Regions from separate parts of the Pedococcus sp. 2YAF34 genome, predicted to be linked through region 1. Evidence: predicted binding sites of a transcription regulator. Region 1 holds the regulator's gene; the other holds the start of a gene.
The links. The regulator LexA, encoded in region 1, represses DNA repair genes until DNA is damaged. The targets are predictions, from matches to a motif close to TCGAACANNTGTTCGA.

Region 1 (10,193 bases):
CAGCGCCATGATCGAGCGAGCGCTGTGCCCGGCCGAACGCATACCCGCCGAGGAGGACAGGCCCTCGGGGATGTTGGAGAGGAACACGGCGGCGACCACGGCCACCCCCACGCCTCCCCCGCCGATGGTGGAGACGCCGATCGCGGCACTCTCCGGTATGCCGTCGAGCAGCGCGCCGAGCGCGAGCGCGGTCCCGGCCGCGCCGGCCTGGGGACCGTTGGGGCTCTTGCGCCGGTGGCCGCCACGGTTGTCGATCCACCAGTCGCCGAGGAAGAACACGACCGACCCGCCGAGCAGGCCGAGCACGGTCGAGACTCCCCCGGCCTTGTCGTAGGCCTCGCCGGCCAGCTCGAACGTCAGGGCGCTGACCAGCACCCCCGAGCCGACGGCCATGACCCAGCCGATGACGCGCTTGGACGTCGGCAGCCAGATCCCGGCCGCCGCGCCGACCAGCAGAGCCACTCCTCCGACGAATCCCCAGAACCCTGCTTCCAGCACTTCCCCACCGTAACCGCCGGGTCGGACTGAGGCAGGTCGGGGGCTGGGGCACAGGACTAGGCCGTCTGCGTGACCCGGCCCCGGCGCGCCGGCGGGACGATCGAGGACGCAGGGAACCCGGAACAGAGGAGGTTCTCATGAGCGGAGCAGCAAGGATCGACCGTCGACAGCTCGTGCGCACGGCGGCAGGGGTGGCGGCAGGTGGAGTCCTGGTCGCGGGGACGGGGGTCGCGTCAGCCTCAGCGACCGACGCGAGCAGCGGCGTCCTGGGCGCCTGGTGGATCGAGCACACCAACGACCCACCCGCCGACCCGGAGCCCGGCATCACCGTCGTCAGCATCGGCGCCGGCGGCATCATCGTCAGCAACGACATCCGTCCCGCCGGCTCGGTCAGCAACGGTGTGTGGGCCATGGACGGCGACCGGTTCAAGGCGACGTTCTGGGGCAGCACCGACGTCGGCCCGAACATGGATACCGGCAGCGCACGCATCCGGGTGCGTGGGCGCCTGCGCAGCGGCAAGCTCGTCGGCACCTTCGCGGTCACGGGGTACGACGCGACCGGCGCCCAGCTGTTCAGCGCCACGGGCACGTTCACCGGCACGCGCATCGAGCCCTGACCCCACGGGCACCGACCCCAAGAGCCCTGACCACCGCGCGCCCTGACCACCACGCAGGACCGGTCCCGCTGATGCGGGCCGGTCCTGCGCCGTACCGCACCGGGCCCTTGGGCCCTACCCGGCGGTGGGCGGCCGCCCGAGAGTGGGAGCACGACCGCGGGACCTTCCCGGGGAACCCCTCAGGGCCACCACGAAGGCACACACAAAGGCAGGAAGAGATGAACAGCTACGGACTCGGCGGCAGGGTCGCCGTCATCACCGGCGGGGCCTCCGGCATCGGCCGCGCCTGCGCCCACATCCTCGCGCGCTCCGGCGCGGACGTCTCGATCTGGGACCTCGACCAGGCCGCGATCGACGTGGTGCTCAAGGAGCTCGAGGCGTTCGAGTGCCGGACGCACGGCGCCGTGGTCGACGTCAGCGACTCCGGGGCGGTCGACGCGGCGATGGACGCTGCGGTCGAGCACCTCGGCCACGTCGACATCGCGGTCTGCAACGCCGGCATCGGCGGCGACGTCCTCGCCAGCGGCGACTACACCGACGAGGCCTGGCACAAGGTCATCGGCATCAACCTCGACGGCGTCTTCTACACCCAGCGCGCGGCGATCCGCGCCATGAAGGCCAGCGGTCGCGGGGGCTCGATCATCAACATGGCCTCGATCCTCGGCGCTGTCGGTTTCGCGACCGCGAGCGCCTACACCGCCGCCAAGCACGGCGTCGTCGGCATGACGCAGGCCGCCGCCTGGGAGCACGCCGCCGACAAGATCCGCGTCAACGCGGTGGGCCCGGGCTTCATCCGCACTCCCCTGCTGGACGCCCACCTGGACCAGCCGACGCTGGACTTCCTCGCGACCCAGCACGCGCTGCAGCGGATCGGTGAGCCCGAGGAGGTCGCCGAGCTCGTCGCCTGGCTGGCCAGCGACGGCGCATCGTTCGCGACCGGCACCTACTACCCGATCGACGGCGGCTACCTGGCCCGCTGAGCCTCCTCGCTGCGGGTCTTCAGTCCCGCCGCCTCCATCGCGAGGTAGCGGTCGGTCGTCGCGCGGTACACCCGCCCGAACAGCTCCCCCAGCCATCCGTGCGGCTCGATGCTCAGGGTCACCCGGCTGCCGCCGCCGGGCAGCGGCTCCACGACGTGGCGGGCCTTGGTGAGGATCGCCGGCCCGCGCATCACCCACGTGAACGACGCGCCCGGCTCCAGCTCGGTGACCACCCAATCGGAGGTGGGTATGCGGGGCTGGCTCAGTTTCGCGCTCGAGCCCGGGCGCAGCGGTCCCTCGTCGAGCCTGCGCGCCCACCGCATCGAGGCGGTCCACTCCGGCCAGCGCTCGACGTCGGTCATCACCTCCCACACCCGAGCCGGTGGGGCGGCGATGTCGACGGTGGCGTGCTGCTCCATCACGACATCGTCCTCCTGCTGTCGGTGCAGTTCGAGAGGATGCGGGGCATGGATTCCGCGCGCGTCCTCGCCCAGCGGCTGGCCACCCAGCGACTCAGCTCGGCGCCGCTGCCCCGCGCTGCCGACGCCGTCCGCCTGCTCACCTGCGTCCAGAGCCAGGAGCGCGACCACGCCTTCTTCTCCCTCGGCCTGCGCACCCGGCGGAGCACGTATGCCGCCGTGCGTCGCGAGCACGACAGCGGCACCTTCCTGCGCACCCACATCCTGCGGCCGACGTGGCACTTCGTGGCGCCCGAGGACCTGCGCTGGATCCTGGCGCTCACCTCACCGCGCCTGCTGTCGTCGATGGCTGGCCGCCACCGCCAGCTCGGGCTCGACGACGCCAGCCGGCTCGACTCGGGACTGTCGCTGCTGGCCGAGCTGCTCGCCGGACGAAACCACCTGACCCGGGCCGAGATCGGCGAGGCGTTCGTCGGGCGTGGGTCGAGCATCGAGCCCGGCCAGCAGTTCGGGCACCTGCTCATCGTCGCCGAGCTCCAGGGGCTGGTCTGCTCCGGACCGCAGAAGGGCGTCCACCACTCCTACGCCCTGGTCGACGAGGTCGTCCCGCCCACCCGTGCGCGCGACGAGGACGAGGCGCTGGTCGAGCTGGTGCGCCGCTTCTTCACCAGCCACGGACCCGCGACCATCAAGGACTTCACCCGGTGGTCGTCGCTGACCGTCGCCGGCACCAAGGAGGCCCTGGCCCAGCTCGGCGGCGAGCTCGCCTGCGAGGACGTCGACGGCACCCCGCACTGGTTCGACCCCTCGGTGGTGCCACGGCGCAGCCCTGCCGCGCCCGCGGCCTACCCCTTTCCCGTCTACGACGAGGCGGTCCTCACCTACCCCACGGTGAACTTCCCCACGGCGCCCGACCATCCCTTCGCCAAGCACCCTGATCCGTTCTGGGCCCGGGTCGTCCTCGACCAGCAGAACGTCGGGCTGTGGAAGCGCACGGTCCGCGGGGGCGAGGTGGAGGTGGACGTGCGGCTCGCGCGCAGCGTCGACGACCGGGGCCGCGAAGCAGTACGCCTGGCCGCACAGCGGCTTGCCGGCTTCCTCGAGCTGGAGCTGCGCTACCTCGAGGACCACCACACCCCGCACATCTGGTGGGGGTAGCGCGACCGCCTGGCCCGAGCCCCGGCGGACCCATGCGGGCCGTCTGCTTTTAACAGGTCATGACCTCGCCCTGACCGGTTGATGAATTACACGGTTGGACTTATCCGGATCTGCATGACAAAGCGGACACCGGACGTCCAACCTGTTCCAGGTTGCGCGTCCCCCGGGGACCGCCGCCTGCGCCCTCGGCGCCGTTCCTGCCCCCCACCCCCAGGAAGTCATGCGTTCACGCCTCCACCGCGCCGCCGCCCACGCCGTACTCCGCCTGCTCGCCCTGACGCTCGTGGCGACCGCCCTGGTCGCCGTCGCCCCCCGGACGGCCCAGGCCGCCGGGCTGGTGAGCGAGTGCAAGGCCTACTCGACCGCCTGCATCTCGTTCAGCGGGTACGCCGGGAAGTCCGTGTGGGGCTACCCCGTGAACTCCTCCGGCAACAACTGCGTCAACTACGTGGCCTACCGGCTGGCGCGCAACGGGGTGAAGCAGCAGAGCGGGATGGGCAACGGCGGTCAGTGGGCCACCAGCGCCAAGTCGCGCGGCTACGTCGTCGACAGGACGCCGCGCACCGGCTCCATCGCGCAGTGGAACTACGGCAGCGCCTACGCCCCGAGCGCCGGGCACGTCGGCTACGTCGAGGAGGCGACGTCGTCCTACATCGCCATCTCCGACAGCTCCTGGGGTGGCGGCTACTCCTCGCGCTGGCGCGTCTACAAGGGTGACCGCAACTGGCCCAGCAACTTCATCCACTTCAAGGACCAAGCCTACCAGCCGCCGAGGTCTGGCTCGTTCCTGCGCGTGCGCGAGACCAACGAGGTCTACCGCCTCGTCGGCTCTGCGCCGATCTACACCTCGACATGGACCGGTCTCGGGGGCACCCAGCCGACCCACCTCATCTCCTCCGCGACTCTGGCGTCGATGCCGGCGCGGCTGGCGGAGGGCACCTTCATCCGCGGCGCCCAGCGCAACGAGGTCTACCGCGTCATCGGTGGAGCGCCGGTCTACGTCTACACGTGGGCGGCGTTCGGGGGGACGCAGGCAACCACCAAGGTCGACCAGTACGCCATCGACAAGGCGGGGATGGGCGGCCACTGGAACCACCTGCGGTCACGACCCGCCGAGGGCACCCTCATCCGGGGCGGCCAGCGCGGTGAGGTCTACAAGGTCGCCGGTGGGGCGCCGGTCATCGTCACCGACTGGGACAACGTGGGCGGCAAGCGGACCTCGATGACGGTCGACCAGTACGCGATCGACAAGGCCGGGAGCGCCACCCGCTACAACCACCTGTCGTTCCGGCCGGTGGACGGGTCGTACGTGCGCGGGTACACGACCAAGAAGGTCTACCTGATGAAGGGCGGCATCGCCCACTACGTCTACTCCTGGGACCAGGTCGGCGGGACCGTGCAGCCCACGACGCTCGTGGACCAGGTCGCCGTCGACAAGGCCGGGACGTCGAGCCCGCTCTACTGGACCCACATCAAGGACAAGCAGGTTCTCTGAGGGCCCTGGCCGGCTCACCCCGGTGAGCCGTGGCGCGTCAGCCGACGGCGGGGATGAGCAGCGTCTGGCCGGCGTGGACGTCCGAGCCGGCCAGGTCGTTGGCGACCTGGATGCGGGCGACGGCGTCGGCCAGCGGGAGCTGCGGCAGCTGCGTGGCCGCGACCTCGGAGAGCGTCTGGCCCGACTGCACGGTCGTGGCGTGGTCGACGACCGTCGCCGACGCCCCGCCGGACAGCAGGGTGGTCGCGAGCACCACCGCGGCCACGAGGACCGTCAGGGTGATGGCGAGGCGACCTGCGCGGGTGAGGTGCACCGGCGCCACGGGGCGGATGACGACGTCCTCGCCCGTGGGCACGGAGACGAGCTGCGGACGGGTCGGTCGCGTCGGCATCCGCAAAGGTGCGGGGGCGACGTCCCAAGCGACTGCTGCACTCATCTGGTCCTCCGTGGTGGTCAGGGTCTGGCGGTCGTTCGAACGGGTGTGCGAACTTCCTCTGGACTGATTTCTAGCACGCGTGTTCGAATGCGGCAAGACACGCGTCGAACACATGTTTGGCACAGGCGTTCGAACGCCATACGCTGTGTTCATGCCTCAAGCACATCAGAGGCCACTGACAACGCACCCGTACCACCGTCGCCGGACCACCCCTGGAGGACCGGCTCACGGCACCTGACCTGCGGAAACGAGGAACCGGCATGAGCGAGGACAACGTCAAGGAGCTCCCCGACCGCGACCACGGCGACGGGCTCACCGTCCGCCAGCGCCGGGTCCTCGAGGTCATCCGCAACTCGGTGGACCGGCGCGGCTACCCGCCGAGCCTGCGCGAGATCGGCGAGGCCGTCGGGCTCACCTCCCCGAGCTCGGTGGCCCACCAGCTCTCGACCCTCGAGCGCAAGGGGTTCCTGCGCCGCGACCCCAACCGCCCTCGCGCCATCGAGGTCGTCTCCCCCGACTCCCCCGCCGACATGCGCGGCTACCGCGGCGGCGCGAGCGTCGACGACGAGACGGCCGTCTACGACGAGACCGGGATCGGCGACCAGCGCCCGGAGGCCTCCTACGTCCCCGTGCTCGGACGCATCGCTGCCGGCGTGCCGATCCTCGCCGAGGAGACCGTCGAGGACGTCTTCCCGCTCCCCCGCCAGATCGTCGGCGAAGGCCAGCTGTTCCTGCTCCAGGTCGTCGGCGAGTCGATGATCGACGCGGCGATCTGCGACGGTGACTGGGTCGTCGTGCGGCAGCAACCGACAGCCGACAACGGCGACATCGTGGCTGCCATGCTCGACAACGAGGCGACCGTCAAGACGTTCAAGCGGAAGGACGGCAAGGTCTGGCTCATGCCGCACAACGCGGCGTTCGAGCCCATCGACGGCGACCACGCCACCATCCTGGGCAAGGTCACCGCGGTCCTGCGCCGCGTCTGAGCAGCGTCAGTCGCCCAGCGTCTCGAGGTACCTGCTCAGGCGCTGGGTGATGTCGTCGGTGGCGCGGGCCTCGTCCCACAGCTCCCACCACTCGTTGTCATCCGGCCGCAGCGCCCGGTGCAGCGCCGCGGTGGCGAGGTCCTCGAGGCGCTCGTCGACCTCGAGCGGCTCCTCCTCCACCCAACGCGGCACGTAGCGCTCTGCGACGACGCTCTCCGGGTCGTCGCAGGCGGCTACGACGACCGCGGCCGCGATGGCCTCGGCCATCTCCGGCGCCTCGATGTAGCCGTCCGACCGCACCACGCGCCCCATGGCTCGCTCCACCTGGGCGCGGCGCTCGTCGGGTCCGGCCTCCTCGAGGGTGTCGAGGAAGTCGAGCGCGTCGTCGTTCTCGAACGGTCCTGTTCCGGCAGCTCCCATACCGGCCTCCCTGTGTGCTCGGTTGCTACGAGCGTGCCAAGGCCCGCCGCGACACGCCAGTGGTCGTTCGGCCGAGGCAAGGTGGACCTTTGTCAGCCCTCGCCGCTGGTCCCCGACACGGTGTGCCCGGCGCCCTCCTCAGGCAGCAGGCGCTGGTACCAGGCGGTGTCGACGTAGCGGCCGAACTTGTGCCCCACCTCGCGCAGCACCCCCACCTGCTCGAACCCGAACCGGCGGTGCAGCGCGATGCTCGCGTCGTTGGGCAGCGCGATGACCGCGACCTGGGTGTGCACGCCGGGGTGCGCGTCGAGCCGGCCGAGCAGCGCGGAGTACAGCTGCGACGCGACGCCCAGGCCACGCGCGCCCTCCGCGAGGTAGACCGACACCTCCTTGGTCCCGTCGTACGCGGGGCGAGGGCGGAACGGCCCGGAGAAGGCGTAGCCGAGCACCTCCTCGTCACGAGTCGCGACGAGGACGAGATCGCACTCCCCGCGCCCGCGACCTTCTCCCCCAGGTATGCCGCGCCGCGCGGTTCGGTGTCGAACGTCGCCACCGTGGTGCGCGCCTGCTCGTCGTAGATCGCGGCCATCGCCGGCACGTCGGTGTCGAGGGCGTCGCGGACGGTGATCGCGGTGGCGGCCGGGCTCATATCGGCGATGCTAGGGGGATGACGGACCGGCAGCGGATGTGGGACGAGCGGTATGCAGCCAGCGACCGGGTGTGGAGCGCCGGCCCCAACGCGGAGGTCGAGCGGATCGTCTCCCCCTGGCCGCCGGGTCGAGCCCTGGACCTCGGGGCCGGTGAGGGGCGGCACGCCATCTGGCTAGCTTCGCTGGGCTGGCGGGTGACGGCGGTCGACTTCTCCGCGGTGGGGCTCGGCAAGGGCGAGGCCGAGGCGACCCGTCGCGGGCTCGCGGTCGACTGGGCGGTCGCGGACGCGCGTTCGTGGCAACCGTCGCCGGGCGTTCTCTACGACCTGGTGCTGGTCGCCTACCTCCACCTGCCCGAGGACGTCCTCGGTCGGTGCCGGCGCTGGCTCGCGCCGGGCGGCGCCCTCGTCGTCGTCGGTCATGCCTTGCGGAACCTCACCGACGGCGTCGGTGGTCCTCAGGACCCGGCACTCCTCCACACCCTCGACGAACTGCGTGCCGCGTCCGAGGGCCTGCACGTCGAGCGCTGCGAGGAGCTCGTGCGGCACACGGAGGGCGGTGACGCGATCGACGCCGTCCTCGTCGCTAGGCGGCCAGCAGCCTGACCAGCTCGGTGAGCGTCGGACCGAGCGGGGCGTCGAGCTGCAGGGTCGCCTCGCCGTCGCCGCGGGTCGCCCCCCGGGTGATGATGACGACCGGGATGCCCCGGGCGGCTGCCCGCCGCACGAACCGGTAGCCGCTCATGACCTTGAGGCTCGACCCGAGGACGAGCAGCACCTCAGCCTCCTCGGTGAGGCGAAAACAGTGTTCCACCAACGGTTTCGGCACTGACTCGCCGAAGAACACCACGTCGGGCTTGAGGGTGTCCTGCCCGCAGACGAGGCACCGCGGCACCACGAAGTCGGCGACGTCGAGCTCGTTGAGGGCGATGTCGCCGTCGGGCCGGATCTCGTTGCTGGTCACCTCGAAGGTCGGGTTGGTGAGCCGCATCCGCTCGTCGAGGTCCCACCGGCTCGAGCGGTCACCACACGTCAGGCAGACCACGCGGGCGAGTGCGCCGTGGAGCTCGGTGACGTCGGTGGCACCGGCGGACTGGTGAAGCCCGTCGACGTTCTGGGTGATGACCGGGCCCAGCGCGCCGGCTCGCTGCAGGGCGGCGACGGCCTCGTGTCCGGCGTTGGGCCGGGCCAGGTTGAAGCGCTGCCAGCCGACGTAGCTTCGGGCCCAGTAGCGCTGCCGGGCCTGGGAGGAGCGGACGAACTCGGCGTACTGCATCGGAGTCACCCGGCGCTTGCCGTCGGGGCCGCGGTAGTCGGGGATGCCGGACTCGGTGGAGATGCCGGCGCCCGTGAGCGTCATGACACGACGGCGTTCGATGAGGTCGGCGACGGCACCGAGGGCGGCCGGGCTGGTGGTGCCGTCGAGCGCGTACCCGGGCTGCGGAGGGTGCGCCTGCGTCACGTCGGTCACCAGCACAGGTTACGTGGGCCTCACGCAGGTGGCCCGGCGAGCCGCCCACCGGCGACCGAGCCCGGGGCGTCTCGTTCGCAGCGGATCCATCACGGTTGCAGCGAGATCTAGGTGCAGCGATAACCGGCCGTTATGCTTGGCCTCATGATCGACGCTGCTGGTCTCCGCGTGATGAAGGCGATCTCCGACGAGGGGAGCTTCACCGGCGCGGCCCTGGCCCTGGGCTACTCCCAGCCCGCCATCTCGCAGATGGTGCGCCGCCTCGAGCAGCGCACCGGCACCGTCCTCGTCGAGCGGGTCGGCCGCAACGTCCGGCTCACCGAAGCCGGTCAGGTCCTCGCGCGCCACGCCGTGGCCGTCCTCTCCGCCCTCGACGCAGCCGAGGAGGAGGTCGCCGCCATCGCGGGCCTGCGCGCCGGACGGGTGCGGCTGATGGCGTTCCCGTCGAGCTCGGCCACCCTCGTCCCACGCGCCCTGGCCCTGGTCAAGCAGCGTTTCCCCGACGTGCAGGTCACCTTCACCGAAGCCGAGCCCCCGGAGTCCCTCGCCGCACTCAAGGCCGGCGAGTGCGACCTCGCAGTCGCGTTCGCCTACGAGGGCACCGACGTGGGTCGTGGCGAGGAGGACATGGACCTCTTCGTGACCCACAAGCTGCTCGACGACGAGGTGCGGCTCGCGCTCCCGCGTTCGCACCCGCTGGCCGACCGCGACAGCCTCGAGCTCTCCGCCCTGGCGCAGGAGAACTGGATCGCCGGCTGTCCCCGCTGTCGTGGCCACCTCCTGCAGATGTGCGCCAACGAGGGCTTCTCGCCGCACGTGGGGTTCGAGACCGAGGACTACGTGGCAGTGCTGGGCCTGGTCGCCGAGGGCCTGGGCGTGGCGCTGATCCCCGACCTGATCCTGCGCACTGCCCACCACCACGACGTCGTGACACTCCCCGTGACGCCCGCCTCCCGGCGCACGATCAGCGTCGTCACCACCGCCGACCTCCAGCGGGTGCCCGCAGTCCAGGCCACCATCGAGGCGCTCTGCGAAGCGGCCAAGGCCACGCCCCGGGTCCTCGC
Region 2 (10,193 bases), on a different contig from region 1:
CCGCCGATGCAGTGGTGGCCGACCTCGGTGTGCACGGCGTAGGCGAAGTCGACGGGGGTCGCCCCGGCAGGCAGCGCCACGACCTCGCCCTTGGGCGTGAAGACGTAGACCTCGCGGGCGTTGATCTCGAACCGCAGCGAGTCGAGGAACTCGCCCGGGTCGGCGGTCTCCTTCTGCCAGTCGAGCAGCTGGCGCAGCCACGCCATGTCGTTGATGGGGCCGGTCTCGCCGTCCTTGGCACCGGAGGCGGGGGCGGTCCCGTCCTCCTTGTACTTCCAGTGGGCGGCGACGCCGTACTCGGCCCGGCGGTGCATGGTGTGCGTGCGGATCTGGATCTCGACGGCCTTGCCCTCGGGCCCGATGACCGTCGTGTGCAGCGACTGGTACATGTTGAACTTCGGCATCGCGATGTAGTCCTTGAACCGCCCGGGCAGGGGGTTCCACCGCGCGTGCAGCGCACCGAGCGCCGCGTAGCAGTCGCGCACCGAGTCGACGAGGACCCGCACCGCGACGAGGTCGTAGATGTCCTCGAAGTCGCGACCGCGCACGATCATCTTCTGGTAGACGGAGTAGTAGTGCTTGGGGCGGCCGGTGACCGTCGCCTTGATCTTCGCGGCCTTGAGGTCCTCGCTCACCTGCTCGCGGACACCCGAGAGGAACTCCTCACGCGCCGGCGCCCGCTCGGCCACGAGCCGGACGATCTCGTCGTACACCTTGGGGTAGAGGGTCGCGAAGGACAGGTCCTCCAGCTCCCACTTGATGGTGTTCATGCCGAGCCGGTGGGCCAGCGGTGCGTAGATCTCGAGGGTCTCGCGGGCCTTGCGCTGGGCCGACTCGACGGAGACGTAGCGCCAGGTGCGGGCGTTGTGGAGCCGGTCGGCGAGCTTGATCACCAGGACGCGGATGTCGCGGGCCATGGCCACGACCATCTTGCGCACGGTCTCGGCCTGGGCGGCGTCGCCGTAGGTCACCTTGTCGAGCTTGGTGACGCCGTCGACGAGCATCGCGACCTCACGGCCGAAGTCCTTCTCCAGCTGGGTGAGGCTGTAGGAGGTGTCCTCGACGGTGTCGTGCAGCAGCGCCGCCGCCAGCGTCGCCGGGGTCATGCCGAGCTCGGCGAGGATCGTGGTGACGGCCAGCGGGTGGGTGATGTAGGCGTCGCCGGACTTGCGCTTCTGGCCCCGGTGGGCCTCCTCGGCGACGACGTAGGCCCGCTCGATGACGGTGAGGTCGGCCTTGGGATGGGTGGCACGCACCGTCTGTAGGAGCGGTTCGAGCACCGGGTTGGTCGGCGCCCCGCGGCTGCCGAACCGGGCGAGGCGCGCGCGGACCCGGTTGGAGGAGGACGTGCTCTGCCCCACCGTGCCGGTGACGACGTCCTCGCTCATGGACTGAGCCTACGTGATCCGGGGGCCCCGGATCAGCCGCCCCGGACGACCAGCGTGGTGTGCACGTCGCGCCCCTTCAGGCGGTCGCGACCGTGGAGGAACTCGAGCTCGATCGGGGCCTCGAAGGCGACCACCTCGGCGCCTCCGTCCTCGAGCAGGCGGCACGCCGCCTCGGCCGTGCCGCCGGTGGCCAGGACGTCGTCGACGACCAGGACCCGCTCGCCGCCGACGAAGGAGTCCTCGTGGATCTCGATGGTCGCGCTGCCGTACTCCAGGTCGTAGGAGACACCGCGGGTGCGCCCGGGGAGCTTGCCCGCCTTGCGCACCGGCACGAAGCCGATGCCCAGGTGCTGGGCCAGCGCCGCCCCGAAGATGAAGCCCCGCGCCTCGATGCCGACGACCAGGTCGATGCTCCCCCGCCGACGGTCGGCCATGTCGGCGACGACCGCGCCGAAGGCCTTGCCGTCGGCGAGCAGCGGGGTGACGTCCTTGAACACCACACCCGGGCTCGGGAAGTCCGGGATGTCGCGCAGCCGGCTCTCGAGGAGCTCGACGAGCGGGCCGGGCAGCGACTCGGGCACGGCCTGGGTCATGTCAGCGCCGCGACTTCGGGGGCCGGCGCGGCTGGTTGCGCGGTCCTGACGTGGCGTACTTGTGCGTGCCCCGGGCGATGCTCGGCGCGGTCGCACCGACCCCGGCCGACTCCAGCGAACCGGTCTCGGACGGCTCGTCGTCGCGCCCGTGCTCGATGGGGGCGACGTCCGAGGCCAGCACCTGGCCGCCGTGCCGGGCCTGGTAGCGCTGCGCCTTCTTGGCGAGCTCCACCATCTCCGGCTCCTTGCCGCGCATGTGCACGAGCAGCGGCGTCGCGATGAAGATCGAGGAGTAGGCACCCACCGCGATACCGACGAACAGCGCCAGCGCGAGGTCGAGCAGGGTGCCCGGGCCCAGGAACAGGAACCCGATGACCAGGATCGACGCGATCGGGAGCAGGGCCACGACGGTGGTGTTGATGGAGCGCACCAGAGTCTGGTTGACGGCCAGGTTGGCCGCCTGGGCGTAGGACATGCGTCCGTTGCCGCGCGCCTCGCCCGTGTTCTCGCGCACCTTGTCGAACACCACGACGGTGTCGTAGAGCGAGTAGCCGAGGATCGTCAGGAAGCCGATCATCGTCGCCGGCGACACCTCGAAGCCGGCAAGCGCGTAGATGCCGACCGTGATGAACAGGTCGTGGACGAGGGCGGCGAGGCCTGCGACAGCCATCTTCCAGGTGCGGAAGTAGATCGCCATCACCGCCGCGACCAGCGCGAGGAACACGGCAAGGGCCTGCAGCGCCTTCTGGCTGACCGAGGCACCCCACGACGGACCGACGAACGACGCGGAGACGTCACCGGCGGTCGTGTCGAAGGCCCTGGCCAGCGACGACTGCACGTCGCGGATCTTGGCGTCGCTCAGCTTCTCGGTCTGCACGCGGACCGTGCCGGAGCCGATGGTCGTCACCTCAGGGGCAGCGGCCGGGGCGACCGAGGTCACGGCGTCCTTGGCCTTCTGCTCGTAGGTGTCGCCGATCGTCACCTTCGAGACCCGGAACTCCGAGCCGCCCGAGAACTCCAGGCTGAGGTTGAGGCCCTGGAAGACCAGGCCCAGCGTCGCGAGCAGGACGAAGATGCCCGACAGGACGTACCAGCGCTTGTAGCGGCCGACGAAGTCGATCGAGCGCTTGCCGGTGTAGAGGTCGTTGCCCAGTGCGGCGAAGTTGATCACAGCGCGCTCCCGTCGCTCGTGGCGGAGGCGGTCGCAGGCATCGCGACCCGTCCGCGCCCGGCATACCGGGCCCTGTTCGTCTTGGCCCCGAGGCGCTGGGGGTCCAGGCCGGACCAGCGGTGGCCGCCGCCGAAGAACTTGGTGCTCGACAGGATCGCCACGACCGGGTGGGTGAACAGCACCACGACCAGGAGGTCGATGAGCGTGGTCAGCCCGAGCGTGAACGCGAAGCCGCGCACGTTGGACGAGGCCAGCAGGTAGAGCACGAACGCGGCGAGGAAGTTGACGCCGTCGGCGGCCAGGATGGTCCGCCGGGCGCGGCGCCAGCCGGTGTCGACCGCAGCACGCAGCGGACGGCCTTCCCGGACCTCGTCGCGGATGCGTTCGAAGTAGACGATGAAGGAGTCGGCGGTGACACCGATGGCCACGATCAGGCCGGTCACGCCCGCCATGTCGAGGCGGAAGTTCTGCGCCCAGCCCAGCAGCGCGATGGCGACGTAGGTCAGCAGGGCGGCGATGACGATGGAGGCGACGGTCACCAGGCCCAGTGCGCGGTACTGCCCGAGGGAGTACAGGAACACCAGGGCGAAGCCGATGACGCCGGCGACCAGGCCCATGCGCAGCTGCTCGCTGCCGAGGGTCGGGCTGATCTCGTCACGGGTCTGCAGGTCGAACGACAGCGGCAGGGCGCCGAACTTGAGCTGGTTGGCCAGGTCGCGGGCGCTCTCGATGGTGAAGCTGCCCGTGATGCTGGCCTGGCCGTCGAGGATGGCTGCCTGCGCGGTCGGTGCGGTGAGCACCTGCGAGTCCAGCGTCACGGCGAACCGGTTGCGCGGGTCCTCCAGGTTGACCAGGCGCTTGGTGACGTTGCCGAACGCCTTGGTGCCGCTGCTGTTGAAGGACAGGCGGATCTCGACGATGTTGGACGGCTGGCCGTTGGACAGCGGCTGGTAGCCGGCGACAGCGTCCTTGATCTGGTCACCGCGGACCTCGACCGGGCCGAGGATGTACTTCTCGGCGCCGGTGTCGGAGCAGGTGACCAGCGGCTTGGCCGGGTCGTCGACGATGCCGTCGAGGACGCCGTCCTTGGCGCAGTCGAGGGCCTGGAACTCCTGGGTGAGCGCAGGGGTGATCTGGGCGAGGTCGCTGGCGTCCTTGGGCGCGGCGGTGCTGCCCGCGGCCGGCGTGGTGGGGGTCGCGGCGCCCGTCGTGGCCGTCGGGGCAGGCGTGGTGCTCGCACCGGTGGCGGGGGTCGTCGTCGCTCGGACGAACGCGCCCGGCACGGCGCTGCCGGCCTTGGTCGTCGTCGCGCCGGTGGCGGTCGGCACGGCCGGCTTGGTGGCGGTGCCCGTGGCGGTACCGGTCGCCGTACCCGTCGGGGTCCCGCCCGTGGTCGAGGTGCCGGTCGGCACCGGCTGGTTGGTGCCGGGCGCGGCTGCGAGGACCGGCCGGAACTGCATCTGCGAGGAGCGACGGATGGCGTCCTCGGTGGCCTTCGGCGGCGTACCGGGCATGCTCACCACGATGTTGCGGCCACCGCTGGTGGTCACCTCGGCACCCGCGACGCCGTTGGCGTCGACGCGCTGGACGATGATGTCGCGCGCCTGGTTGAGCTGGTCGCTGGAGACCTTGGCGTTGCCCACGAGGCGCGGTGCCAGCACGAGCTGGGTGCCGCCGGCGAGGTCCAGGCCGAGCTTCGGCTTGAACTGGGCGTCGCCCCAGGTCACGGCGGCGAAGAGCAGCCCGTAGAGGGCGATGCTCACGGCCGCGAGGCCCGCCAGGACCTTCAGCGGCTTGCGGTTGTACGGGTTGGTTGCCACGTGGGGTGACCTCTACTCGGGGCTGACGGGACCGGACGGCTGGTCGGACGCCGTCGTGGAGGAAGGGGACTGCGGGGTCTTGAGGCCGATCGCGCGGCGGTCGAAGCGCAGCACCACACCCGGGGCGACCTCGAGGGTGACGACCTGGTCCTCGATCGAGGTGACCCGGCCGAAGAGGCCCGAGGTCGTGCAGACCTCGTCACCGACCGTCAGACCCGCCTGCAGGGACTGCGCCTCGCGCTGCCGTCGACGCTGGCTGAACACCATGAACACGATCAGCAGCACGGGCAGGGCGAAGATCAGCAGGCTGGCTAGCGGTGAGCCGCCACTCGACATGGAGCATCCCTTCACAGTTGGCTGGTGGTGCGCGCAGCCGCATCACCGGGCACGCACAGGTCCCCGGCACCAGCCGGGTGACCGCCCGAGTGTAGGTGACGCACGGCATACCGACCAACGTGCCCTGCCGCAACCGCGTTCCAATTGTGACCATTTCGCGGGCGGTGCCACCCGGGCGGGTCCTCAGGCGCCGAAGCGGCCCTCGCCGGTGTCCAGCGGCAGGGCCGGCTGGCGGTCGAGGCCGGCCGGCGGCGTCAGCCCCAGGTGCTCCCACGCCAGCGCGCTGGCGGCGCGGCCACGCGGGGTGCGCACCATGAAGCCCTCGCGCACGAGGAACGGCTCGGCGACCGTCTCGACGGTGTCGGCCTCCTCGCCGACGGCCACCGCGAGGGTCGACAGCCCGACCGGTCCCCCGCCGAACCGGCGGCACAGGGCGTCGAGGACGGCTCGGTCGAGCCGGTCGAGGCCGCGGTCGTCGACGTCGAAGAGGGCCAGGGCGGCGTGGGCGGCGGCCTCGTCCACGACGTGGCGGCCGTGCACCTGCGCCCAGTCGCGGACCCGACGCAGCAGGCGGTTGGCGATGCGCGGTGTGCCCCGCGACCGGCGGGCGATCTCGGTGATTCCGTCGGGGTCGGCGGCGACATCGAGCAGCCGTGCGGAGCGGTGCAGGATCGCCACGAGGTCGTCGGTGGCGTAGAAGTCGAGGTGGCCGGTGAAGCCGAAGCGGTCGCGCAGCGGCGCGGGGAGCAGGCCCGCCCGCGTGGTCGCCCCGACGACGGTGAACGGTGCGAGCTCGAGCGGGATCGCGGTGGCCCCCGGGCCCTTGCCGACGATGACGTCGACGCGGAAGTCCTCCATGGCGAGGTAGAGCATCTCCTCGGCGGAGCGGGACATCCGGTGGATCTCGTCGAGGAAGAGCACCTCCCCCTCGGTCAGGGACGAGAGCACCGCTGCGAGGTCGCCGGCGTGCTGGATCGCCGGGCCGCTGGTGATGCGGATCGGGCGCTCGAGCTCGGTGCCGATGAGCATCGCCAGGGTCGTCTTGCCGAGGCCGGGCGGCCCCGAGAGCAGGACGTGGTCGGGCGGGGTGCCTCGGCGGCGCGCCGCCTCGAGCACGAGGGACAGCTGGTCACGCACCCTCGACTGCCCCGAGAACTCGCTCAGCCGGCGCGGTCGCAGCGCCATCTCGACCGTGCGCTCGTCGGTTTCGCCCGAGGGGTCGACGATGCGGGCGGTGGCGTCGAGGGAGGAGTCCTCGTACATCTCGGAGCTGAAGCCGTCGCCGGACACTCCTACCGCCCGAGCTCACGCAGCGCGGCGCGCAGCATCTCGGAGACGTTGGCGTCGGCCGGGGCCGTGGCCGCGACCGACGTGACGGCGTCCTCGGCCTGCTTGCCGGAGTAGCCGAGCCCGGTGAGGGCGTCGGTGACCTGGTCGCGCCAGGACGGCCCCGCGGCGGCGGGTGCGGCAGGGGTCGTGCCGGCGGCACCGGACGGCACGCCGATCTTGTCCCGCAGCTCGAGCACGATGCGCTCGGCGCCCTTCTTGCCGATGCCCGGCACCTTGGTCAGGGTGGCGAGGTCGGCGCCGGTCACCGCGGCGCGCAGCCGGTCGGGCGCCAGCACGGACAGCATGGCCAGGGCGAGCCGCGGCCCCACCCCGGTGACGGTCTGGACCTGCTCGAAGATGTCGCGCTCCTCGTCGGAGGCGAAGCCGTAGAGGGTCAGTGAGTCCTCGCGCACGACGAGCGTGGTCGCCAGGGTCGCCTCGCGACCGAGGTGCTGCGCCGAGGCCGTCGCGGGGGTCGTGTGCAGGAGCATGCCGACTCGCCCGACCTCGACGACGACACGGTCGAGGCCGATGTGCTGGACCGCGCCACGCACCGAGGCGATCACCGCGACACCGCCCCGGACGGGTGGGCGGACGGGGCACCGCCGGGTACGGCGCCGGGGGCCCGGGCGCCCACGGCCTTGAGCCGGGCACGCTCGGAGGCTGCGGCGAGGGCGAGGCGCTGGTCGCCGCCGCCGCGCCAGTGGTGGCAGATGGCCAGGGCCAGGGCGTCGGCGGCGTCGGCGGGCCTGGGGGCGACCTCGAGCTCGAGGATGCGGGTGACCATGGCGGTGACCTGTGCCTTGTCGGCGCGGCCCTGCCCGGTGACGGCGGCCTTGACCTCGCTGGGCGTGTGCGTGACGAGCGGCAGGCCGCGGCGCGCGGCGGCCAGGAGCACCAGGCCCGACGCCTGGGCGGTCGTCATGACGGTGGGCACGTGGTCGGCCGCGAAGACGCGCTCGAGGGCGATGGCGTCGGGATCGAACCGGTCGAGCCAGGCGTCGACCTGGTCCTGGAGGTAAACGAGCCGCTCCCCCGTGTCGCGGTCGCCCGGCGTCCGGACGACCCCCACCGCGACCATGGTGAGCCTGCGGCCGCGGCTGCTGTCGACCACACCCAGCCCGCACCGGGTCAGTCCGGGGTCGACCCCGAGTACGCGCACTGCGCTGCTCCCTCGTCCTGGCGGGCGCTGCCGCTCCACCGTCTCGTCATCCGAACACCTGTTCGGTGAACGCTACACGGACGACGCCCCGGCTCCCCCGCAGCAACACGCGGGGAGGACGGGGCGTCCGGCTGGTGGCACCGAGCGGACCGGTCTGGTCGCCGCCCACTCGGTGTGCCGCCTGCTCGATGTCGTCTACTCGTCGTCCTCGTCGAGCTCGGCGAGAACCTCGTCGCTGATGTCACCGTTGGCGAAGACGTCCTGAACGTCGTCGGAGTCCTCGAGGGCCTCGATGACGCGGATCATCTTGCGGGCGCCGTCGGCGTCGAGCGGCACCTGGAGGTTGGGGACCCACGAGGCCTCGGCCGAGTCGTAGTCGATGCCGGCGTCCTGGACCGCCTTGCGCACGGCGACGAAGTCGGTGGCCTCGGAGATGATCTCGAAGGAGTCGCCGAGGTCGTTGACCTCGTCGGCCCCCGCCTCGAGCACCACCTCGAGGATGTCGTCCTCGGTCTTGTCACCCTTGGGCACCACGACGACGCCCTTGCGGTCGAACACGTAGGAGACCGAGCCCGGGTCGGCGAGCTGTCCGCCGTTGCGGGTCAGGGCGGTCCGGACCTCGGCCGCGGCGCGGTTGCGGTTGTCGGTCAGGCACTCGATGAGGACGGCCACGCCACCTGGCGCGTAGCCCTCGTAGGTGATGGTCTCCCAGTCCGAGCCGCCGGCGGTGGCGCCCGAGCCACGCTTGACCGCGTTGTCGATGTTGTTGTTGGGGACCGAGGACTTCTTGGCCTTCTGGATGGCGTCGTAGAGCGTCGGGTTGCCCGTGGGGTCACCGCCACCCGTGCGCGCCGCGACCTCGATGTTCTTGATCAGCTTGGCGAAGAGCTTGCCGCGCTTGGCGTCGATGGCGGCCTTCTTGTGCTTGGTGGTCGCCCATTTGCTGTGGCCGCTCATGCCTTGCCTCTCACGATCTCGACGAACAACTGGTGGAACCGGTGGTCACCGGTCACTTCCGGGTGGAAGGAGGTGGCCATCACCGATCCCTGACGAACGGCGACGATCCTACCTGCGGCCGGGCCGTCCTCGACGCGGGCCAGGACCTCCACGCCCTCGCCGACCTCCTCGACCCACGGGGCGCGGATGAACACGGCCCGCATCGGGGCCCCGCCGATGGCTCGGATGTGGAGGTCCTCCTCGAAGGAGTCGACCTGGCGTCCGAAGGCGTTGCGCCGCACCGTGATGTCGAGACCGCCGAGCGTCTGCTGGTCGGGTCGGGCGTCGGCGATGCGGTCGGCGAGCATGATCATGCCCGCGCACGACCCGTAGGCCGGCATGCCTGCCGCGAGGCGCTCCCGGAGCGGGTGGTACAGGTCGAAGGCGCGGACGAGCTTGTCCATCGTCGTCGACTCGCCACCGGGGATGATGAGCGCGTCGACCGCCTCCAGCTCGCGCGGGCGGCGGACCGTGGCGCTGCGCGCGCCGGCCTGCTCGACGGCGTACAGGTGCTCGCGCACGTCCCCCTGGACGGCGAGGACACCGATGGTCGGACTGGAGGGATTCGTCACGGCCGGAATGCTACGGGGGCGCCCACCTAGGCTGGTCACCGTGCCCCTGCCCGACGCGCGCATCCGCGCCCGCACCCCCGACGACCTCCCCGCTCTTGCCGAGGTGCTCGCGGCGCAACGGCCGTACTCCGGGTACCCCCAGCGCTGGCCCCTGCCGTTCCCTGCCGAGGACTTCATCCGCCGCGACGGCGAGGACGCGGCCTGGGTGGCAGACCTCGACGCCGAGGTCGTCGGCCACGTGTCGGTCTGCGGGGTCGGGACGGGGATGGAGGCGGACCTCTGGACCGCGGGCACGGGGCGCGGGGCCGAGGAGCTGGCAGCGGTCTCGGTGCTGTTCGTGGCCCACACCGCGCGCGGCCGGGGCGTCGGCAGTGCGCTGCTGGCGACAGCGGTCGAGGCGATCCGCGCCACCGGCCGGACCCCCGTCCTCGACGTGGTCCAGGAGACGACCGCCGCCGTCGAGCTCTACCGCAGGACGGGGTGGCAGGTGGTCGGCGAGGGCCGCCCCTGGTGGCTTCCTGCCGACCACCTGCCCGTGCTCTTCATGGCGCTCCCTGACGACAGGGGCTGAAGCCCCGACGGCGACGACGAAGGGTGGGAACCGGCTGCCTCAGGTGGTGCTGGAGCAGCCGCTTCCCACCCTTCGTTGCAATGGGCGCCGGAAGTGCCGGGAGCGGGTGGCTACCAGCCGCGCTCGGCGAGTCGGTGCGGCTCGGGGATCTCGTCGACGTTGATGCCGACCATGGCCTCACCGAGGCCGCGCGAGACCTTGGCGATCACGTCGGGGTCGTCGAAGAACGTGGTGGCCTTGACGATCGCCTCGGCC

Region 2: the regulator LexA is predicted to act here: its motif matches at 7,850-7,865, upstream of ruvC (crossover junction endodeoxyribonuclease RuvC).

The regions. Positions count from the first base shown of each region.
Region 1 is NZ_JBFRFA010000009.1:28,321-38,513, reverse strand. It holds gene AB4Z02_RS07080 (ZIP family metal transporter) at 1-498, opposite strand, end outside; gene AB4Z02_RS07075 (hypothetical protein) at 636-1,115, shown strand; gene AB4Z02_RS07070 (SDR family NAD(P)-dependent oxidoreductase) at 1,334-2,095, shown strand; gene AB4Z02_RS07065 (SRPBCC family protein) at 2,080-2,514, opposite strand; gene AB4Z02_RS07060 (winged helix DNA-binding domain-containing protein) at 2,563-3,672, shown strand; gene AB4Z02_RS07055 (CHAP domain-containing protein) at 3,893-5,167, shown strand; gene AB4Z02_RS07050 (LysM peptidoglycan-binding domain-containing protein) at 5,205-5,603, opposite strand; gene lexA (transcriptional repressor LexA) at 5,864-6,589, shown strand; gene AB4Z02_RS07040 (DUF4259 domain-containing protein) at 6,596-7,009, opposite strand; gene AB4Z02_RS07035 (GNAT family N-acetyltransferase) at 7,102-7,527, opposite strand; gene AB4Z02_RS07030 (class I SAM-dependent methyltransferase) at 7,677-8,264, shown strand; gene AB4Z02_RS07025 (NAD-dependent protein deacetylase) at 8,245-9,018, opposite strand; gene AB4Z02_RS07020 (LysR family transcriptional regulator) at 9,274-10,193, shown strand, end outside.
Region 2 is NZ_JBFRFA010000005.1:3,574-13,766, forward strand. It holds gene AB4Z02_RS04250 (RelA/SpoT family protein) at 1-1,388, opposite strand, end outside; gene AB4Z02_RS04255 (adenine phosphoribosyltransferase) at 1,421-1,981, opposite strand; gene secF (protein translocase subunit SecF) at 1,983-3,152, opposite strand; gene secD (protein translocase subunit SecD) at 3,149-4,972, opposite strand; gene yajC (preprotein translocase subunit YajC) at 4,985-5,308, opposite strand; gene ruvB (Holliday junction branch migration DNA helicase RuvB) at 5,492-6,571, opposite strand; gene ruvA (Holliday junction branch migration protein RuvA) at 6,601-7,203, opposite strand; gene ruvC (crossover junction endodeoxyribonuclease RuvC) at 7,200-7,799, opposite strand; gene AB4Z02_RS04290 (YebC/PmpR family DNA-binding transcriptional regulator) at 7,995-8,756, opposite strand; gene pdxT (pyridoxal 5'-phosphate synthase glutaminase subunit PdxT) at 8,753-9,376, opposite strand; gene AB4Z02_RS04300 (GNAT family N-acetyltransferase) at 9,408-9,938, shown strand; gene pdxS (pyridoxal 5'-phosphate synthase lyase subunit PdxS) at 10,049-10,193, opposite strand, start outside.